4 regions of the Nonomuraea sp. NPDC052116 genome follow, and region 4 is predicted to be linked to each of the others. Evidence: riboswitches for the same ligand, from Rfam matches in the RefSeq annotation. Region 4 holds a riboswitch; each other region holds the start of a gene.

Region 1 (4,204 bases), on a different contig from region 4:
CAGGCGCCCGACGGGCATCTGGGTGATCTGGTGGACCTGGCGCACACCACGTACCACGACGAGTTGAGCCTGCACAGGTCGTTGTCGGCCGAGTTCGGCGCGGATCTGGAGGGGGCGGTGAAGGGGCCGGCGTGCGCGGCGTACACGGCGTTCCTGCTGGAGTCGGCGGCGTCGTACGGGGAGGGGCTGGCGGCGCTATATCCGTGTATGTGGGGATATTCGAGTCTCGGGCAGATATTGGCGGAAATTTCCCCTGCTGAGTCGAGATATCGGGCGTGGGTGGACACGTACGCGGATCCGGCGTTCGCGGCGCTCACCGCGCGGATCGCGCAGATGATCGACGAGGCCGCGCCGGACCCGGCGCGGGCCGAGGAGCTGTTCGCCGAGGGGATGGCGCACGAGCTGGCCTTCTGGAGCGTGCCGTAGCCGTCCACAGGCTGTGGACGGCCGGACGCGCACGTACCCTGGGGACATGCCGGAACTTCCCGAAGTGGAGTCGCTCACCCATTTCCTGCGCGAACGGGCCGTGGGCCGCACGGTCCTGGGGATCGACGTGGTGGCCTTCCAGGCGCTCAAGACGTTCGACCCGCCGGCGACCGCGCTCGGCGGGCTGACCATCACCGGGGTGTCGAGGCACGGCAAGTTCCTCGACCTCGACTGCGACGGCCTCCACCTGGTCATCCACCTGGCCCGGGCGGGGTGGCTGCGCTGGCGCGACGACCTGTCGGGCGCGAAGCCCGTACGTCCCGGCAAGGGCCCGCTCGCGGTACGGGTCCGGCTGGCGCCCGACGAGGAGGGGCTGGCGCCCGGGTTCGAGCTGACGGAGGCCGGGACGCAGAAGCGCTTGGCCGTCTACGTCACCAAGAACCCGGACGGCGTCCCCGGCATCGCCGCACTCGGCCCCGACCCCCTCGACGGGTCCTTCACCGTCGAGGCGCTCAAGCGCATCGTGGGCGGCAACCGCACCCAGATCAAGGGGCTGCTGCGCGACCAGAAGATCATCGCCGGCATCGGGAACGCCTACTCGGACGAGGTGCTGCACGCGGCCAAGATGTCCCCGTTCAAGATCGCGGCCACGCTGACGGACGCGCAGATCGCCGACCTGCACGAGGCCATCATCACCACCCTGGGGGAGGCGGTGGAGCGGGCGCACGGGCTGGCGGCCAAGGACCTCAAGGCGGAGAAGAAGTCGGGACTGCGGGTCCACAACCGGACCGGGCAGCCGTGCGACGTCTGCGGCGACACGATCCGCGAGGTGTCCTTCGCGGACTCCTCGCTGCAGTACTGCCCCACCTGCCAGACCGGCGGCAAGCCCCTGGCCGACCGCCGGCTGTCCCGCCTTCTCAAGTGAGCTCGACGGAAGAAGGCACTGTGGAACCGCTCGACGACTACGACGTGCGCCAGTGGGACACGCGCGAGGACTGCGAGGTGCGTCAGATCCTCGACCGCATCGCCGACAAGTGGTCGCTGCTCGTGATCGCCCTGCTCGACTGCCAGAGCCTGCGCTTCACCCAGCTCCGCCGCGAGATCGACGGCGTCAGCCAGCGCATGCTCAGCGTGACCCTGCGCCAGCTGGAGCGCGACGGCCTGGTCAGCCGCACGGTCCATCCCGTCGTGCCGCCCAGGGTGGACTACGCGCTCACGCCGCTCGGCCGTACGCTGCACGAGACCATCAAGTCGCTGGTCACCTGGACGGAGACGCACCAGGAGGAGATCGCCGCGGCGCGTGCGGCCTACGACGCCAGGCGCGAGATGATGGAGTCATGACCGTTCCTGAGATCGAGGCCAGTGCCGTTCCGGCAGACGCTTACCTGCTCGACGTCCGTGAGCAGGACGAATGGGTCGCGGGGCACGCCCCGGAGGCCGTGCACATCCCCATGACCCAGATTCAGGGGCGGGTCGACGAGGTGCCCGGCGACCGCACGGTCTACGTCGTCTGCCGGGTGGGCGGCCGGTCCCTGCAGGTCGCGGCCTGGCTCAACCAGCTCGGGCGCGACGCCGTCAACGTCGGCGGCGGCATGCAGTCGTGGGAGTTCGCGAGCCGCCCGATGGTCAGCGAGACCGGGCAGCAGCCGTTCGTGGCGTAAAAAGGCCCCACTGTGGCGGTTTCGTCGTTGCTGAGGCATGATGAGGGCGCCAACTGCAGATTGTCGCGGGAGCTCGGGGTGCGCCGGGCTGAGAGGGCAGCCATAGATCCGCTGCCGACCGCCTGAACCTGTCCGGGTAATGCCGGCGTAGGGAGTGTGCGATGACGCATGTCGTCGACGAAGTTCCGCTGACTCTTGAAGGCAGGCCGCCGAAGACCCTGGGCGTGCTCGATCAGGGCGCGCTCTGGGCGAATCTCGGAGTCAGCCTCCTGGGCTTCTCCGGCGCGTTGCTCCTGCTCAACCCCCTGTCCGACGCTCCCCTCAGCCTGACCGCCGCGCTCCTGGCGACCGTGGTCGGCAGCCTGATCGGCACCGCCATGGTGGGCCTGTCCGCCGTCCCCGGCACCCAGACGGGGCAGCCCGCGATGGTGCTGCTGCGGGGCCTGTTCGGGGCGCGGATCTCGTACGTCCCCACGGTGCTGAACATCGTCCAGATGCTCGGCTGGGCCGCGTTCGAGCTGTGGGTGATCGCCAAGGCGGCCAGCGCGATCTTCGGCGCCGTGCCGTACCAGGTGTGGGTGATCGCGGCGGGGTTGCTGACCACCGCGCTCACGATCTGGCCGCTCGGGTCCGTCAGGCTGCTGCGGCGGTACGTCACCATCGGCGTGATCGTGTCGATGGTGTGGTTCGCCTGGTTCTTCCTCACCAGGGCGCCCGCGCACACCGGCGGGTCCTGGACGGCCTTCGCACCCGCCGTGGACTACGTGATCGCGCTGTCGGTGTCGTGGGTGCCGATGGCGGCCGACTTCGCCCGGCACTCCAGGTCGAGCAGGGCCGCGTTCACCGGCGTCGTCGGCGGCTATACGCTGGCTCAGGTCGCCTGCCTGGGCCTGGGCGTGTTCGCGGTGGCCATGGCGGGGGCCGACAAGGTGGCGGCCGACGGGACGTCGGTGTTCGGCGCGTTCGTGGCGGTGCCGCTGGGCGCGCTGTTCTTCGCGATCCTGGTGCTGCGGGAGACCGACCAGTCGTTCGCCAACGTCTACTCCACCACGGTCTCGCTGCAGAACCTCATGCCGCGGGTGGACCGGCGCGTCTTCTCCATCGCCATCGGCGTGCTGAGCGTCGCGATCGCCCTGGTCGTGGACGTCAACTCGTACGGGGCGTTCCTCGGGGTGATCGGGGCGGTGTTCGTGCCGATGTTCGCGGTGCTGGCCGTGGACTACTTCGTGCTCGGCGGCTCGCGGAGCTGGAACACCGCGGAGAACGCGCCCTCGCGCTGGTCGAGGCTGGTGCCGTGGGCGCTTGGCTTCGTGGCGTACTGGCTGACGACCTCCGCGCCCACGCTCGAGCCATGGGACGGCTTCTGGCAGGGGGTCCGCGACGCCATCGGCTTCACCCGGCAGCCGTGGATGAACGGGGCGCTCGGCGCGGCCGTGGTCGCCGTGCTGGTCACCCTGCTGATCAGCTGGTCGACACGCGCCTTTCGACGTTGAGCAGGTGTTGCTTGGCGGCCGCGCCGCCCGCGTAGTCGCCGAGCGCGCCGTCCTCACGCACCACCCGGTGGCACGGCACGATCACGCACACGGGGTTGGAGGCCAGCGCGTTGCCGATCGCCCGCAGCGCGCGCGGCCTGCCGATGCTCGCGCCGATCTCCTCCAGCGTCGTGGTGGTGCCGTATCGGACCGCCATCGTCTTCTGCAGCACCGTGCGGGCGAAGGACGTCGCCAGCGCCAGGTCGACGGGCGTGGTGAACGCGCGCAGGCGGCCGGAGAAGTAGGCGTCCAGCTCCCTGCGCACCGGGTCGAGCCGGCGCGGATCCGGCCCGATGAACCTGCCCACGTGCCTCGTGAGCAGCTCGTACACGGCGTTTTCCGGCTCGAAGCTGCACGCCGCGATGCCCTTGCCGGTGACCGCGAGCATCAGCCTGCCGACGGCCCCGTCATAGGGGCCGAACGCGATGTCGGGAGGCGCATCACCTCGATAGGTGCTGGAGGTCACGCGCAACAGGGCATCGAGATCGTTGCTCGACATGCCGCCAGCCTCCCGCCGCCGAGAATCACCGTGACCGCAGCGTATCGGACGGATCGCCCGACGCACTCACCACGCCACGTGCACTA
Region 2 (4,204 bases), on a different contig from region 4:
CCGCGATGACGATCACCACAGCAACCTGGCGATCTTCAAACAACCTCACGTGCGGAAAACGGGGCTAGCCGTTGAGGACGTCGTACGGGCCCTCTGCCCGAAGCGTGGCAAAACCACGGCAAAGAGCCTCAAGGCTGGCCGTTCATCCGGAGTCGTCCGCCTTCGGTGAGCCGAGGCCAGATCTCCCTTGTGAACAGGAGGTCCAAGGGCCCGCTGAGGTCGGGTCATATGCCCCTGTCGTGAACCGTTGCCTCCGCCGGAGGCTGAAGGATAGGGGGAGGTGCGTGATGAGGCGCGCGAGTCAGTGGGTGATGCTTCGAGTGCGCCGGTACTGGCTGGGACGGAATCCGCTGCGTCGTCGTTCCGATCGGCTGGAAGCGGCAGGTGTGGCCGTCACGTTGATTCTGCTGCTGTTCAGCGTCTGGCCGGCCGTCGTCGTGGGGCGGTCGGTCTATGAGAGAGGCCTGCAGGCCGAGCGAGCCGGCCAGGGCATCCGCCAGTCGGTGACGGCGACTCTGGCCCGGGACGCGCCGTACACCCTTCCTGCCGGAGGTGGCGAGGATGGCGCGGAGCCGGGATCACACGCTCCCGCGCGGTGGATGGCTCCGTCCGGTCACTGGAAGACGGGCGAGGTGGCCGTGCCCGCGGGCACCAGAGCGGGCACGTCGGTAAAGGTGTGGATCGACGGTCGCGGCGAGTTGACCACTTCTCCGACGAGCCACGCGGAAACGCTGACGGGCGCCACGGTCGCGGCCTTCCTGGTCGTCGTGGGATCGGCGGCTGCACTGTCGTTGGCCTTCCGGGCCTTCAGAGGGTTGCTCGACAGAGGGCGGTACGCGGCGTGGGACGCCTCCTGGGCGGAGGCGTGCGCGCGGTGGCGCCGCCGCAAACCTGATGGGTAGCCCGTTACATCTCACACGGCGTACAGCGAGAGCCGAAGATCAGGCCCTTGGCGTACTGGACGAGGGCATGGCTGACCGATCCGAAGAACGCGCTGACGTACGGCGATCCCGCTCGAGATCGGAGAGAACGACGTGGAAGTCCTCTCCAGAAAGCCCAGATCGGCGGGTGCCTTACCGTCCCTGAGGCGTTCCCGGCCGACCCGAGCTTGGGCCGCGGTGCCAGGGCCATTGGTCCTCAAAGAGAAGGACTTTCGTCCCTGGCGAGACGAACCGGACGGCGGGAGGTTAGTTTTAGGCCTGTGAGACGAGCGAGGGAGTCCGACCTGAGAGCCTCGAAGGAGGATCAATGGAAGGGCTGAGAGGTCGGAAAGCCGAAAGACCGACCGGCGACCCCTAGCCACCTGATCCGGACCATACCGGCGAAGGGAGAGCGCCTCACAGGTCTTTGTCGTGTGCAGCCCGGGGAACTCTCACCAGCGGGTCCATCAAGCAAAGCGACGGCCCCCGAACGTGTTCAGTCGGCTCGGACACGTGGCCGTACGACGGCGACCGGGCAGGATGTGTAGCGCAGGACACCGTGGCTGACCGTGCCGAGCATGGCTGAGCGGATCACCCCCTGGAAGTCTCGCACAGCGCCGCGATGGGATTTCCACGGAAGCCCGTCCCCTCCGAGTACTCACATGCGGCTTGAGCTGCGTAGATGGGGTTTACGGCAGGCGCAGAGGGGTAGGTTATGCCGGCCCAAGAGCGGCGGAGAATCATGCTGTATGCCCTCGTAGATCTGCGGCATGCTGATTTTCCCCGGCCGCTGATTAACGAGACGTCGTAATCCATGCGGGGATGGGATGAACGACCTGCTGAATCATGTCCTCACGGCCCACGGTGGTTTGGAGCGCTGGTCGCAGATCGGTGAACTGAGCGTTGATGCGCAATTCCACGGCCCCTTCTGGAAAGTCAGAGGGTTCTCGGATGAGCCTTTTCATGCGAAGCTCACCGCCGAGACGCGTCAGGAGTGGATACGGTTCTCTCCTTGGGCGGCCCCAGACCAGGATATGATCTTCGATCGCAGTGAGGACCGGGTCTCGCTGGTAGCGGAGGACGGCGGCACCCTGGAGAGCCGGACCGGAATCCGCTCCACTTACGGCGGGTACGACCTGACATCGCCGTGGGAGTCCCTTCAGGTGGGCTACTTCCTCGGGTACGCCATGTGGAACTACCTGACCACGCCATTCCTCTTCACATATCCGGGGATGGAGTCGCGCGAGGGGGCGCGGTGGGAGGAGAGCGGTGAGACGTGGCGGCGGCTGCACGTCAAGTACCCCGACAGCATTGCCTCGCACAGTTCGGAGCAGACCTACTACTTCGCTGAAAACGGTATGCTCCGACGCCTCGACTACAACGTGGATGTGAATGTCGGCGTTGCCGTTGCTCAGTACGTCGGCGAACACAAGGATTTTCACGGAATCATGTTCCCGACTCGACGGCGAGTCCATCGGAGGAATCCGGATAATTCCGCTTCGGAGAGTTGGTCGATCGGGATCGAGATTGAAAATGTCACCATGAGCTGAATCACCTGGAAATGGCGATCCGTGGAATCGGTACCAGTCAGATGGCGATCGGCTTGTCAACGTGGCGTCAGGGGTGCGTCGCGTGCTCCTGGAAGGCCTGACATGTCCACACTTTATGCAAATACTCCCATCCAGTATGTTGAGGTCGAAGGCACGCGCCTCGCGTACCGGGAGTTCGGGGACCGCACCGGCGTGCCGCTCGTCCTGTTCAGTCGTTTCGTCGGCAGCATCGATGACTGGGATCCCGTGGTCATCGAGCGACTCGCCGCCCAACGCCACGTCATCGTCTTCGACAACGCGGGCGTCGGATTCTCCGACGGCAAGGTCGGGGCTGATATCGCGGAGATGGCCGGCACGGCGATTCGCCTCATTGAAGAGCTCGGCATCTCCCAGGCGGACCTGCTGGGATTCTTGATGGGTGGCTACATCGCGGAACGCCTGACGCTCACGCGGCCGGACCTCGTGCGCTACCTGATCCTTGTCGGCACGGGCGCAGGCGCCGGCGAAGGAGCGGTGCTCCAGAGCCCCGAGGTCGAGGAGTGGACCAAGATGGCCCGCAGCCCGCAGGAGACGTACGAGGCGATGTGGTTCAGCAGTTCCGAAACCGGCAAGGCCGCCACCGCGAACTACCTGGGGCGCATCTACACGCCTGAGCGACCCGAGCGAGCCGACGTCACCGACGAGGCCGGGGTCGCGCTCCGCAAGGCGGTCAACGACTGGTGGGCCGGCAAGGGCTCGACACTGGGCGAACTGCACAACATCAAGCAGCCCACGCTCATCGTCAGCGGCGTCCGGGACGCGATGGTCCCGACGCCGAACTCGTTCCTGATGGCCCAGAAGATCACCAACGCACAGCTCATCATCTACCCCGACTCGGGCCACGGCTCACTGTTCCAGTACCCGGAAGTCTTCTCGCGGGCGGTGCTCGACTTCATCGCAACCCAGGAAAGCGGCGGCCTTCGCTGACCGCGACCGATCTGCCGGCCGACCGCGCGGCACAGCACGGGCTGCCGGCCATCACAGGCAGGAAGCACGCGACCCTCGTGCCGACCGAGGCCGATTTCGGCCCAGTCACACAAGCACGTCGCCACCTCATCGCCGACCGCCTCGACATCACCGGCGCCCGCTGGGGCCTTGCTGGAGCCGAAGCCATTCTGAAGCTCCGCGCCGGCGTTGCCCTGGGCCTCGGCGACGGCATCGGCCAGTGCACGGCTGGCCGTCCCGCTGGCAGCGGGGTATCAGGCCGGCGTGTCAGTCGAGTGCGTAAACGCGATGAACGAACTCGGCAAGCTTGTTGTCGGGCAGTTCTTTCGCGAGATCGGCCTCGCTGATGATGCCGGCAAGGCGGTGACTTTCGATCACGGGCAGGCGCTTGACGTGGTTCTGCTCCATCTTGAACAGCGCCTCCTCGATGCTGGCATCGGCGTCCACCCATACCAGCCCACGAGCCAGCTCCCCGGCGGTGGTCTCGTCGATGTCCCCGCCGTGTGCGCAGCACTGGACCACGATGTCCCGGTCAGTGATGATGCCCTTGAGCCGGTCGTCGTCCCCGCAGATGGGCAGCGCGCCGACGCTGAGATCGCACATCATCTGCGAGGCGACGCGCAAACTCTCGTGTTCGCCGATGCACTGGACTCCCTCGTGCATCACGTCCCGGGCTTTCACTCCGGTTTCGCCTATATCCATCGCTCGCCTCCCCAACAGGGTACGAAGCGCTCTCATCTGCCCCTACCC
Region 3 (4,204 bases), on a different contig from region 4:
GTGGACGCGTTCGAGTTCCCGGTACGTGCCCCGCCACCGCGCGGCCCACCGGCCGTGCACGCCCGCCTCCAGCCGGCCCGCCAGCACCCACTGCGCGTGCATGGTCTCGATCAGCGGCGAGATCGCGAACCTGGTCGCCACCAGGTCCTGCGGGGTGACCTCGATTCTTACGGGCACCTTTCGGTTATATCCGAAAGAGTCGCCAGTTCGCCGGTCCGGTCCGCACCATCGTGGACGTGAATGGCGCGACGTTCGGCGAGGTGTTCGCCGTCAAGGAGTTCCGGGTCCTGTTCGGCAGCTTCGCGCTGCTGGTCGGCGGGGACTCGATCAAGATGCTGGCCCTGTCCGTGCTGGTCTATGCGCGGACCGGCTCGGCCGGCCTGTCGGCCGCCGCGTACATGGCCGGCTGGCTGCCGTTCATCGTGGGCGGGCTGTTGCTGCTCTCGCTGGCCGACCGGCTGCCGCCGCGGGCGCTGATGGTGACCGGCGAGGTGGTCCGGGCGGTGACGTGCCTGCTGCTGGCCTACGCGCGGCTGCCGGTCTGGGCGATGCTGGCGCTGGTGCTGGTCACGGGGCTGTTCACGCCGGTCTTCTTCGCCGCGCGGGCGGCGATGCTGCCCGACGTGCTGCCCGGCGACGCGTTCGTGCTCGGGCGGTCGGTCCTGAACGTGGCCTCCGCGAGCGCGCAGATCGCCGGGCTGGCGGCCGGGGGCGCGTTCCTGGCCGTCGCCGGGCCCTCGGGGGCGCTGGCCACCACCGCGGGCCTGGCCGCGGTGGCCGCCGTGGTGCTGCGGGCCGGACTGCCGTACCGGCCCGCCCGGGGCACGGCGCGAGCGGGCACGGTGGGAGCGGGCACGGTACGCCAGACGCTGCGGGTCAACCGGCGGCTGCTGGCCGACGGGCGGGTGCGCGGGCTGCTGCTGGCGGGGTGGCTGCCGTGCGTGTTCCTGGCCGGGGCCGAGGCCATGGTCGTGCCCTATCTGGGCGGGCAGGGGCAGGCCGGGGTGGTGCTCGCGGCGGCGGCCGGCGGGATGGCGGTGGGGGAGTTCGCGGTGGGCAGGTTCGCCGCGCCGGGGCTGCGGGAGCGGCTGTCGTTTCCGCTGGCGGTGCTGCTCGGCGTGCCGTGGGTGGGGTTCGCGCTCGGGCCGGGGATGGCGTGGGCCGCCGTGCTGGCCGCGGTGGCGACCGCGGGGCTGTCGTACCAGCTGGGGTTGCAGCTGCGGTTCGTGGAGTCGGTGCCCGAGGAGGTGCGGGGGCAGGCGTTCGGGCTGCAGTCGTCCGGGCTGATGACGGGGCAGGCGGCCGGGGCGGCGCTGGTCGGGGCGCTCGGAGAGGTGATCGCGCCCGGGCCCGCGATCGCGGTGGCGGGCGGTGCCGGGGTCCTGGTCGCGCTGGCGCTGGCGGGCGTGCTGCGCCCGGACGGCATGCGCGAAGCGGCCCCTCACCTCTGACCGGCCGCACCCTCGGCGCGGGCGCGGAAACCCCCCGCGATCGGGCGTGTCCCGGCTATATGGTGCCGTTCGTGGACACTCTGGAAAGCCTCGTCATCGCCCGGCGGCTGCGCGTCCCCATCGGCGCCGCGCCCGCCGGATCCGGGTCCGGCTGGGGGGAGACCGCCGCCCGCCAGCTCGACGCGGCGCTGCTCAGCGTCTTCCTGCGCGGCGCCGACGGCGGCTGGCTGGTGAAGTGGCTGCACCTCTACCTGAAGGGCCACCCCGGCTTCAACCAGGTGGAGGGCAACCGCGTCAGCGCCTCCCGGAGGGGGCGCGGGTCTACACCCCTGGCACGCTGCACGAGCTGATCCCCGCCTGACACGACCGGGCCGGGCCTCTGCTAGCGTTGGCCGTGACGCGGGGTGCCCGGGCTGCCGGGCTGAGATCACACCCGTCGAACCTGATCTAGTTCGCACTAGCGAAGGGACGTCATCGGTGACCTTCTGTGAGAAAATCTGGACGCGCACGGCCACGCTGCTCGAGGCGATCCACGACCACCCGTTCAACGTCGCGCTCGGCGACGGCACCCTCGACCGCGAGCGGTTCGCGTTCTACCTGGTCCAGGACGGCCGCTACCTGGTGGCCTACGCCAAGGTCCTCGCGACCGCCTCGGCCCGCGCGGGCTCCCCGGCCGACGCCGCGTTCTTCGCGCAGAGCGCGCACACGGCGCTCGTCGTCGAGCGGGCCCTGCACACCGGCTACCTCGAGGAGTTCGGGCTGACGGCCGGCGAGACGGCGGCCGTCGCCACCTCGCCGACCTGCCTGGCCTACTCCTCCTACCTCCAGGCCACGGCCCTGGCCGCCCCGTTGCCCGTGCTCGCCGCCGCCGTGCTGCCGTGCTTCTGGGTCTACCAGGACGTCGGCGCGGCACTGCTCGAACGTACGGCGGGCGCGGCCGACCACCCGTACCGGACCTGGATCGGCACCTACTCCGACCCCGCCTTCGCCGCCTCGGTGGAGCAGGCCAAGGCCATCACCGACCGGCTGGCCGAGAGCGCCGACCCCGAGACGCGCCGGGCGATGGACGAGGCGTTCTGCCGGGCCACCGAGTACGAGTGGATGTTCTGGGACAGCGCCTGGCGCCTGGAGACCTGGCCCACGGGACAGTGGCTCCGGCCGCAGCTCACGCGAACGACTCGCTGAGCTCCCTGCGCAGCTCACGGGCCTGGTGCAGGTAATCGGTGGCCAGCGCGGTGCGGCCGGACGAGCGGTACAGCTCGCCGAGCGTCTGGTACGTGTCCGCCTCCCCGCTGCGATCCCCCAGTTGCTGGAAGATCACCAGGGAGCGCTTCAACTGGTCGGAGCCGTCCGAACGGTCGCCCCTGGCCACCTGGAGCCCGCCCAGGTTCCGCATCGCGTACGCGCCGCAGTGGCGGTCGCCGAGCGCCTCGAAGATGCCCAGCGCGTGCCCCTGGTAGCGCATGGCCCGGTCCGACTGGGCGAACAGGTCGTACATGCGGCCGAGCTGCATCGACACGCAGCCCTCGCGGTGGGCGTCGCCGAGCTCCTCGGCCAGCCGCAGCGCGTCCCCCAGCCACCGGGACGCCTGCTGCAGGTCCCGCAGCGACAGGTAGACGCGCCCGATGGCCTGCCGCGCGTACGCCTCGCCGCTGCGGTCGCCGATGGCCAGGAACATGGCCAGCGCCTGCCGGAAGGACGCGAGCGCCTTGAGATGCCGGTTGGAGAACTGGCTGACCGCCGCCAGCCCGCAGATCGAGATGGCCTCGCTCCGCGTGTCGCCCAGCTCGTGGAAGATGACGCGGGCCCGCTTGAACATGTCCTCGGCCTCGGCGTACCGGTCCTGGTAGAGGCAGACCTGGGCCAGGCCGCGCAGCATGGCGGCCTCCCCGAGGCGGTCGCCGGCCGCGCGGGCGCTGTCGAGGGCGAGGCGGTGCGTCAGCTGCCACTCGTCCAGCAGGCAGTGCAGATCGAAGTACGGGACCAGGGTGGCGGCCAGCCCCCATGCGGACTGGGCCAGGCCCGCGCCGGCGGCGAGCTGTACGGCCTCGACCAGGGACTCCCGCTCGGCGTCGAACCACGACAGCGGCTGGGCGGTCAGGCGGCCGAGGGTCTCCCGCTCCAGGCTCCAGCGGGGCGCGAGGTCGGACGTCAGCCCGAAGAGAGTGGTGGGCAGCCGCAGGGAGGCGTGCTCGGCGGCGGTCAGCCAGCCGCCGAGCACCCGGGCCAGCGCGTGCCGCTCGGTGTCGCCGCCCGCCTTCTCCTTGGCGGCGCAGCGGATCAGGTCGTGGAGTCGGTAGCGGGGCTGGCCGACGTGGTCGGTGCCGGCCAGCCGCAGGAGGTTCGCGTCCACCAGGGTGTCCACGACGGCGTCGGCCCTGGGCCGGTCGAGCACGGCGTCGGCCACCCAGCCGGGCACGGACTGCTCGCCGAGCAGGCCGATCGCGCGGAAGGCCAGGGCGGCGTCGTCGGACAGCCGCCGGTAGCTGAGCTCGAACGAGCCGCGTACCTCCAGGTCGCCGGCGCGTAACTCGTCGAGGCGGCCGGCCTCGTCCTCCAGCCGCTGCCGCAGCACCCCCAGCGACCAGCCGGGCCGTCCGGACAGCCGGGCCCCGGCCACGCGGACGGCCAGCGGTAAGTGGCCGCAGGAGCGCACGATCGCCTGGGCTGCCTCGCGCTCCTCGGCCACCCGTTCGGGGCCGACGATCCGGCCCAGGAGCTGCTCGGCCTCCGCGGGCGGCAGCACGTCGAGT
Region 4 (4,204 bases):
ACGACCACCACGCGGCGCACGCCGTACGACATCACCTCGTCCAGGTTCGCGAGGTCGATGCCGCCGATCCCGAACCACGGCCGCGACGTCTCCAGCGCCGCCGCGTGCCGGAGCAGCGGCGGGCCGGGGGCCGGGCGGCCGGGCTTGGTGGGCGTGGGCCAGATGGGGCCGCAGCAGAAGTAGTCGACGCCCGGCTCCGCTGCCGCGGCGGAAGCCTCGGCCACGGAGTGGGTGGACCGTCCGATGACGATGTCGTCGCCGAGTATCTCTCGCGCGACCGTCACAGGAAGGTCGTCCTGCCCCAGGTGGAGCACGTCGGACCGGGCGGCGTAGGCGACGTCCGCCCGGTCGTTGACGGCCAGCAGTCTGCCGTGCCGGTCGCAGGCGTCGCGGAAGACTTCGAGGAGCGCGAGTTCTTCGCGGGCCTCCAGACCCTTCTCCCGCAGTTGGATGATGTCCACGCCGCCGGCCAGCACCGAGTCGAGGAACTCCGCCAGGTCGCCGCGGTCGCGGCGGCCGTCGGTGCAGAGATAGAGGCGGGCTTCAGAAACCGAGGGCTTGGGCACGCCGCTTGACCTCAGTGTGACGGCCGGCCTTGATCGCCTCGATGGGCGATCCGGGCAGGGACTCGTCAGGGGTGAAGAGCCAGCGCAGCGACTCGACATCGTCGTAGCCGGCGTCCAGCAACACGGTCAGCGTGCCGGGCAGGCCCTTCATCACGTCCTTTCCATCGAGGAACACAGCGGGCACCTGTGGCCCGCCGCCCCCCCGGCGTACGCCGAGCAGCTTGTGGTCCTTGAGGAGTTGCTTGGCCCGCCCGATCGAAAGGTCTAGGCGCGAGGCCACTTCGGGGAGCGTGAGCCACTCGTCGACGAGTTGGTCGGTCTCCCGGTCGATCTGTGCAACAGAAAGCGTCACGAAACCACAACTACCACATGCCGTGCTTGCTCAAACAACACAATCCCGTAGAGAGACTTCTGGATCTACCAGGCGTTCCGCGTCGAGACGGTGTCCCGCGCCGATGATTCTGCGCCCCTGTACGAGGTCTCGCGGCCGGTCCACGGCGAGCACCGCGGCGAGGGCGTCGTCGGCCGTGAGCCAGACGGCCGACCACTTGCCCTCCGGCTCGCCCCGGTAGATCAGGCGCTCGCCTGCCAAATGATGACCGGCGTATTGCACCATGTGCCCGAACTGTTCCGACCAGAAGTACGGAACGGGATCGTACGCGACGTCCTCGCCCAGCAGGCTCGCGGCGGCCACCTCGGGGGCGTTGAGCGCGGTGTCCCAGTGCTCGACCCTGAGCCTGGTCTGCCAGCGGCGCGACCACCAGGCGGCGCAGTCGCCGACGGCGACCGTGTTCGGGAGGGAGGCGCGCAGGTGCTCGTCCACGACGACGCCGTTGTGGAGGTCGATGTCGGCGCCGGTGAGCCATTCGACGGCCGGGCGCACGCCGATGCCCGTGACCACCACGTGGGCGTCCACGAACTCGCCGCCCACCAGCCGCACGCCGCCCTCGTCCACGGAGTCGACCATGGTGTCGAGCCGCAGGTCGATGCCGTCGTACCAGCGCTCGGTGCGGGCCCCGATCTCGGCGCCGACGGCCGTCGCGAGCGGCGCCGGGCCGGCCTCGATCACGGTCACCGCGCACCCGGCGCGGCGGGCGGCGGTGGCCACCTCCGCGCCGATCCAGCCGGCGCCGATGATCGAGACACGGGCGCCGGGGACGAGCATGGCCCTGAGCTCGTGAGCGTCGTCGAGCGTGCGCAGCACGTGTTGCGGGCCGTCGCCGGGCAGCCTGATCGGCTCGGCGCCGGTGGCGATGACCAGCCCGTCGTAGCCGAGCTCGCCCTCGGTGGTCTCCACGACCCCCTCGCGCAGCGCCTTGGCGCTGACCCCCGGCTGGAACACCACGTCGAGCGAGGCCAGGTCGGTGTCGACGTAGCTGGTGTCGGCGTCGCCGAACAGCACGGCCTTGGACAGGGGTGGACGGTCGTAGGGGCGATGCCGTTCCTCGCCGACCAGCGTGATCCGCCCGCCGAACCCCTGTGCGCGCAGCGCCTCCACGGTGCGCACTCCGGCCAGACCCGCTCCCACCACCACGACTTCGTTCACGTTCATGACCCTAACGTGGGCCGGTGTCCGGGCGTCGCAGCGAGGCCGTAGGCTGGGGGCGTAAGACGCGCGGGAGTCCGGCCGTGACCGGGCTGAGAGGAAGGCTGCCATCGGGCCTTCGACCGCAAGACACCTGATCCGGATCATGCCGGCGAAGGGAGCGCGGATGGATGTGATCGTGGGCGGCGGGGTCGTCGGTCTCTCGCTGGCCTGGCGGCTGGCCCGCGAAGGGCGGCCCGTCACCCTGGTGGACCCGGCCCCCGCCTCGGGGGCCTCGCACGCGGCGGCGGGGATGCTGGCGCCGGTCAGCGAGGTCACCTACACGGAGGTGCCGCTGCTGCGGCTCGGTGTGGCGTCGCTGCGCCGCTGGCCCGCCTTCGCCGCCGAGCTGGCCGCCGACGCGGGGCTGGCCGGCCCCGAGGCCCTGGACCTGCGCTCCGAGGGGACGCTCGACGTGGCGTTCGGGGCGGACGACCTGGCCGCGCTGGACGAGCTGGCCGCGTACCTGGAGAAGCTGGAGCTGCCCGTCCGGCGGCTGACCGGGCGCGAGTGCCGCCGCCTGGAGCCCATGCTGGCCCCCTCGGTGCGGGGCGGGCTGCTGGCCGTCGGCGACTCCTGGGTGGACCCGCGCCGCGTGACGGCGGCGCTGCTCGCCGCGCTCGACCGGCGGGGAGTCCAGCTCGTACGGGCGCGCGTCGGCGAGCTGCTGTGCGACGGCGGCCGGGTCACAGGGGTACGCCTGGAGCCGCCCGGCGGCGACGACCGGCGAGCCGAGCTGCGGGCGGAGCGGGTGATCCTGGCGGCCGGGGCGTGGAGCGCCGGGCTGGCCGAGGTGCCGGTCCGGCCGGTCAAGGGGCAGATCATGCGGTTGCGTTCGCCGCAGCCGCTGCTCACCCGGTGCGTCCGCGGCACCGTGCTCGGCACACCGGTCTACCTCGTCCCCCGGGGCGACGGCGAGCTGGTGGTCGGGGCCACACAGGAGGAGATGGGCTTCGACACCAGGGTGACCGCGGGCGGGCTCTACGAGCTGCTGCGCGACGCCAGGGAGCTGGTGCCGGGCATCACGGAGCTGGAGGTCTCCGACGTGGTGGCCGGGCTGCGGCCGGGCACGCCGGACAACCTGCCGCTCATCGGCCCCAGCGGCACCCCGGGGCTGGCGCTGGCCACCGGCCATCACCGGGGCGGCGTGCTCCTGGCGCCGCTCACGGCGGACATTTTGCTGGGCGAGGAGGGCGAGCTCGCGGCCATGTGCTCGCCCGGGAGATTTCGGGATATTTCATGATTGTGATGATCAACGGGGCCTCGCACGAGGTGGCCGACGGCACGACCGTGGCGCAGGCCGTACGCACATTGACCACGGCCACCACCGGAGTGGCCGTGGCCGTCAACGACGAGGTGGTCACGCGGAGCTCGTGGGAGACGACGGCGCTCAGCGACCGTGACCGGGTGGAGGTTCTGACGGCGGTGCAAGGTGGATGATCTGATCATCGCCGGGGAGAGCTTCTCCTCCCGGCTCATCATGGGCACCGGCGGCGCGCCCTCGCTCGACGTGCTCGACCAGGCGCTGGCCGCGTCCGGCACCGAGCTGACCACGGTGGCGATCCGGCGGCTCGACCCGAACGCCCGCGGCTCGGTCCTGGATGTGCTGCGCAAGCGGGACATCAAGGTGCTCCCCAACACCGCGGGCTGCTTCACGGCGGGCGAGGCCGTGCTGACGGCGCGGCTGGCCAGGGAGGCCCTCGGCACCAACTGGATCAAGGTCGAGGTCATCTCCGACGAGCGGACCCTGCTGCCCGACCCGATCGAGACGTTCGACGCGGCCGAGCGGCTGGTGGCCGACGGGTTCGTGGTGCTGCCGTACATCGGGGACGACCCCGCGCTGGCGCGGCGGCTGGAGCAGGCGGGCTGCTCGGCCGTCATGCCGCTGGGCGGGCCGATCGGCTCGGGGCTCGGCATCCGCAACCCGCACAGCATCGAGCTGATCGTGGAGGCCGTGTCCGTGCCGGTGGTGCTCGACGCGGGCATCGGCACGGCCAGCGACGCCGCGCTGGCGATGGAGCTGGGCTGCGCCGCCGTGATGCTGGCCACGGCG

The links. A riboswitch is a leader RNA that binds a small molecule or an ion and turns the genes downstream of it on or off. The one in region 4 is predicted to bind thiamine pyrophosphate.
Region 1: another riboswitch for thiamine pyrophosphate. It lies ahead of AB0L65_RS52755 (cytosine permease); the one in region 4 lies ahead of thiO (glycine oxidase ThiO).
Region 2: another riboswitch for thiamine pyrophosphate. It lies ahead of AB0L65_RS48380 (hypothetical protein); the one in region 4 lies ahead of thiO (glycine oxidase ThiO).
Region 3: another riboswitch for thiamine pyrophosphate. It lies ahead of tenA (thiaminase II); the one in region 4 lies ahead of thiO (glycine oxidase ThiO).

The regions. Positions count from the first base shown of each region.
Region 1 covers NZ_JBFAWA010000043.1:69,601-73,804, reverse strand. Annotated here, with positions in the region: gene AB0L65_RS52775 (TenA family protein) at 1-426, shown strand, start outside; gene AB0L65_RS52770 (DNA-formamidopyrimidine glycosylase family protein) at 473-1,351, shown strand; gene AB0L65_RS52765 (helix-turn-helix domain-containing protein) at 1,372-1,767, shown strand; gene AB0L65_RS52760 (rhodanese-like domain-containing protein) at 1,764-2,087, shown strand; TPP riboswitch at 2,143-2,258, shown strand; gene AB0L65_RS52755 (cytosine permease) at 2,249-3,580, shown strand; gene AB0L65_RS52750 (methylated-DNA--[protein]-cysteine S-methyltransferase) at 3,549-4,118, opposite strand.
Region 2 covers NZ_JBFAWA010000036.1:144,357-148,560, reverse strand. Annotated here, with positions in the region: gene AB0L65_RS48385 (hypothetical protein) at 387-902, shown strand; TPP riboswitch at 1,203-1,347, shown strand; gene AB0L65_RS48380 (hypothetical protein) at 1,748-2,470, shown strand; gene AB0L65_RS48375 (alpha/beta hydrolase) at 2,573-3,436, shown strand; gene AB0L65_RS48370 (CBS domain-containing protein) at 3,722-4,156, opposite strand.
Region 3 covers NZ_JBFAWA010000064.1:1,621-5,824, reverse strand. Annotated here, with positions in the region: gene AB0L65_RS59945 (DUF5937 family protein) at 1-177, opposite strand, end outside; gene AB0L65_RS59940 (MFS transporter) at 237-1,451, shown strand; gene AB0L65_RS59935 (hypothetical protein) at 1,523-1,801, shown strand; TPP riboswitch at 1,842-1,937, shown strand; gene tenA (thiaminase II) at 1,929-2,636, shown strand; gene AB0L65_RS59925 (BTAD domain-containing putative transcriptional regulator) at 2,617-4,204, opposite strand, start outside.
Region 4 covers NZ_JBFAWA010000016.1:130,433-134,636, reverse strand. Annotated here, with positions in the region: gene thiE (thiamine phosphate synthase) at 1-566, opposite strand, end outside; gene AB0L65_RS29215 (Rv2175c family DNA-binding protein) at 544-918, opposite strand; gene AB0L65_RS29210 (FAD-dependent oxidoreductase) at 949-2,118, opposite strand; TPP riboswitch at 2,172-2,289, shown strand; gene thiO (glycine oxidase ThiO) at 2,279-3,394, shown strand; gene thiS (sulfur carrier protein ThiS) at 3,391-3,591, shown strand; gene AB0L65_RS29195 (thiazole synthase) at 3,584-4,204, shown strand, end outside.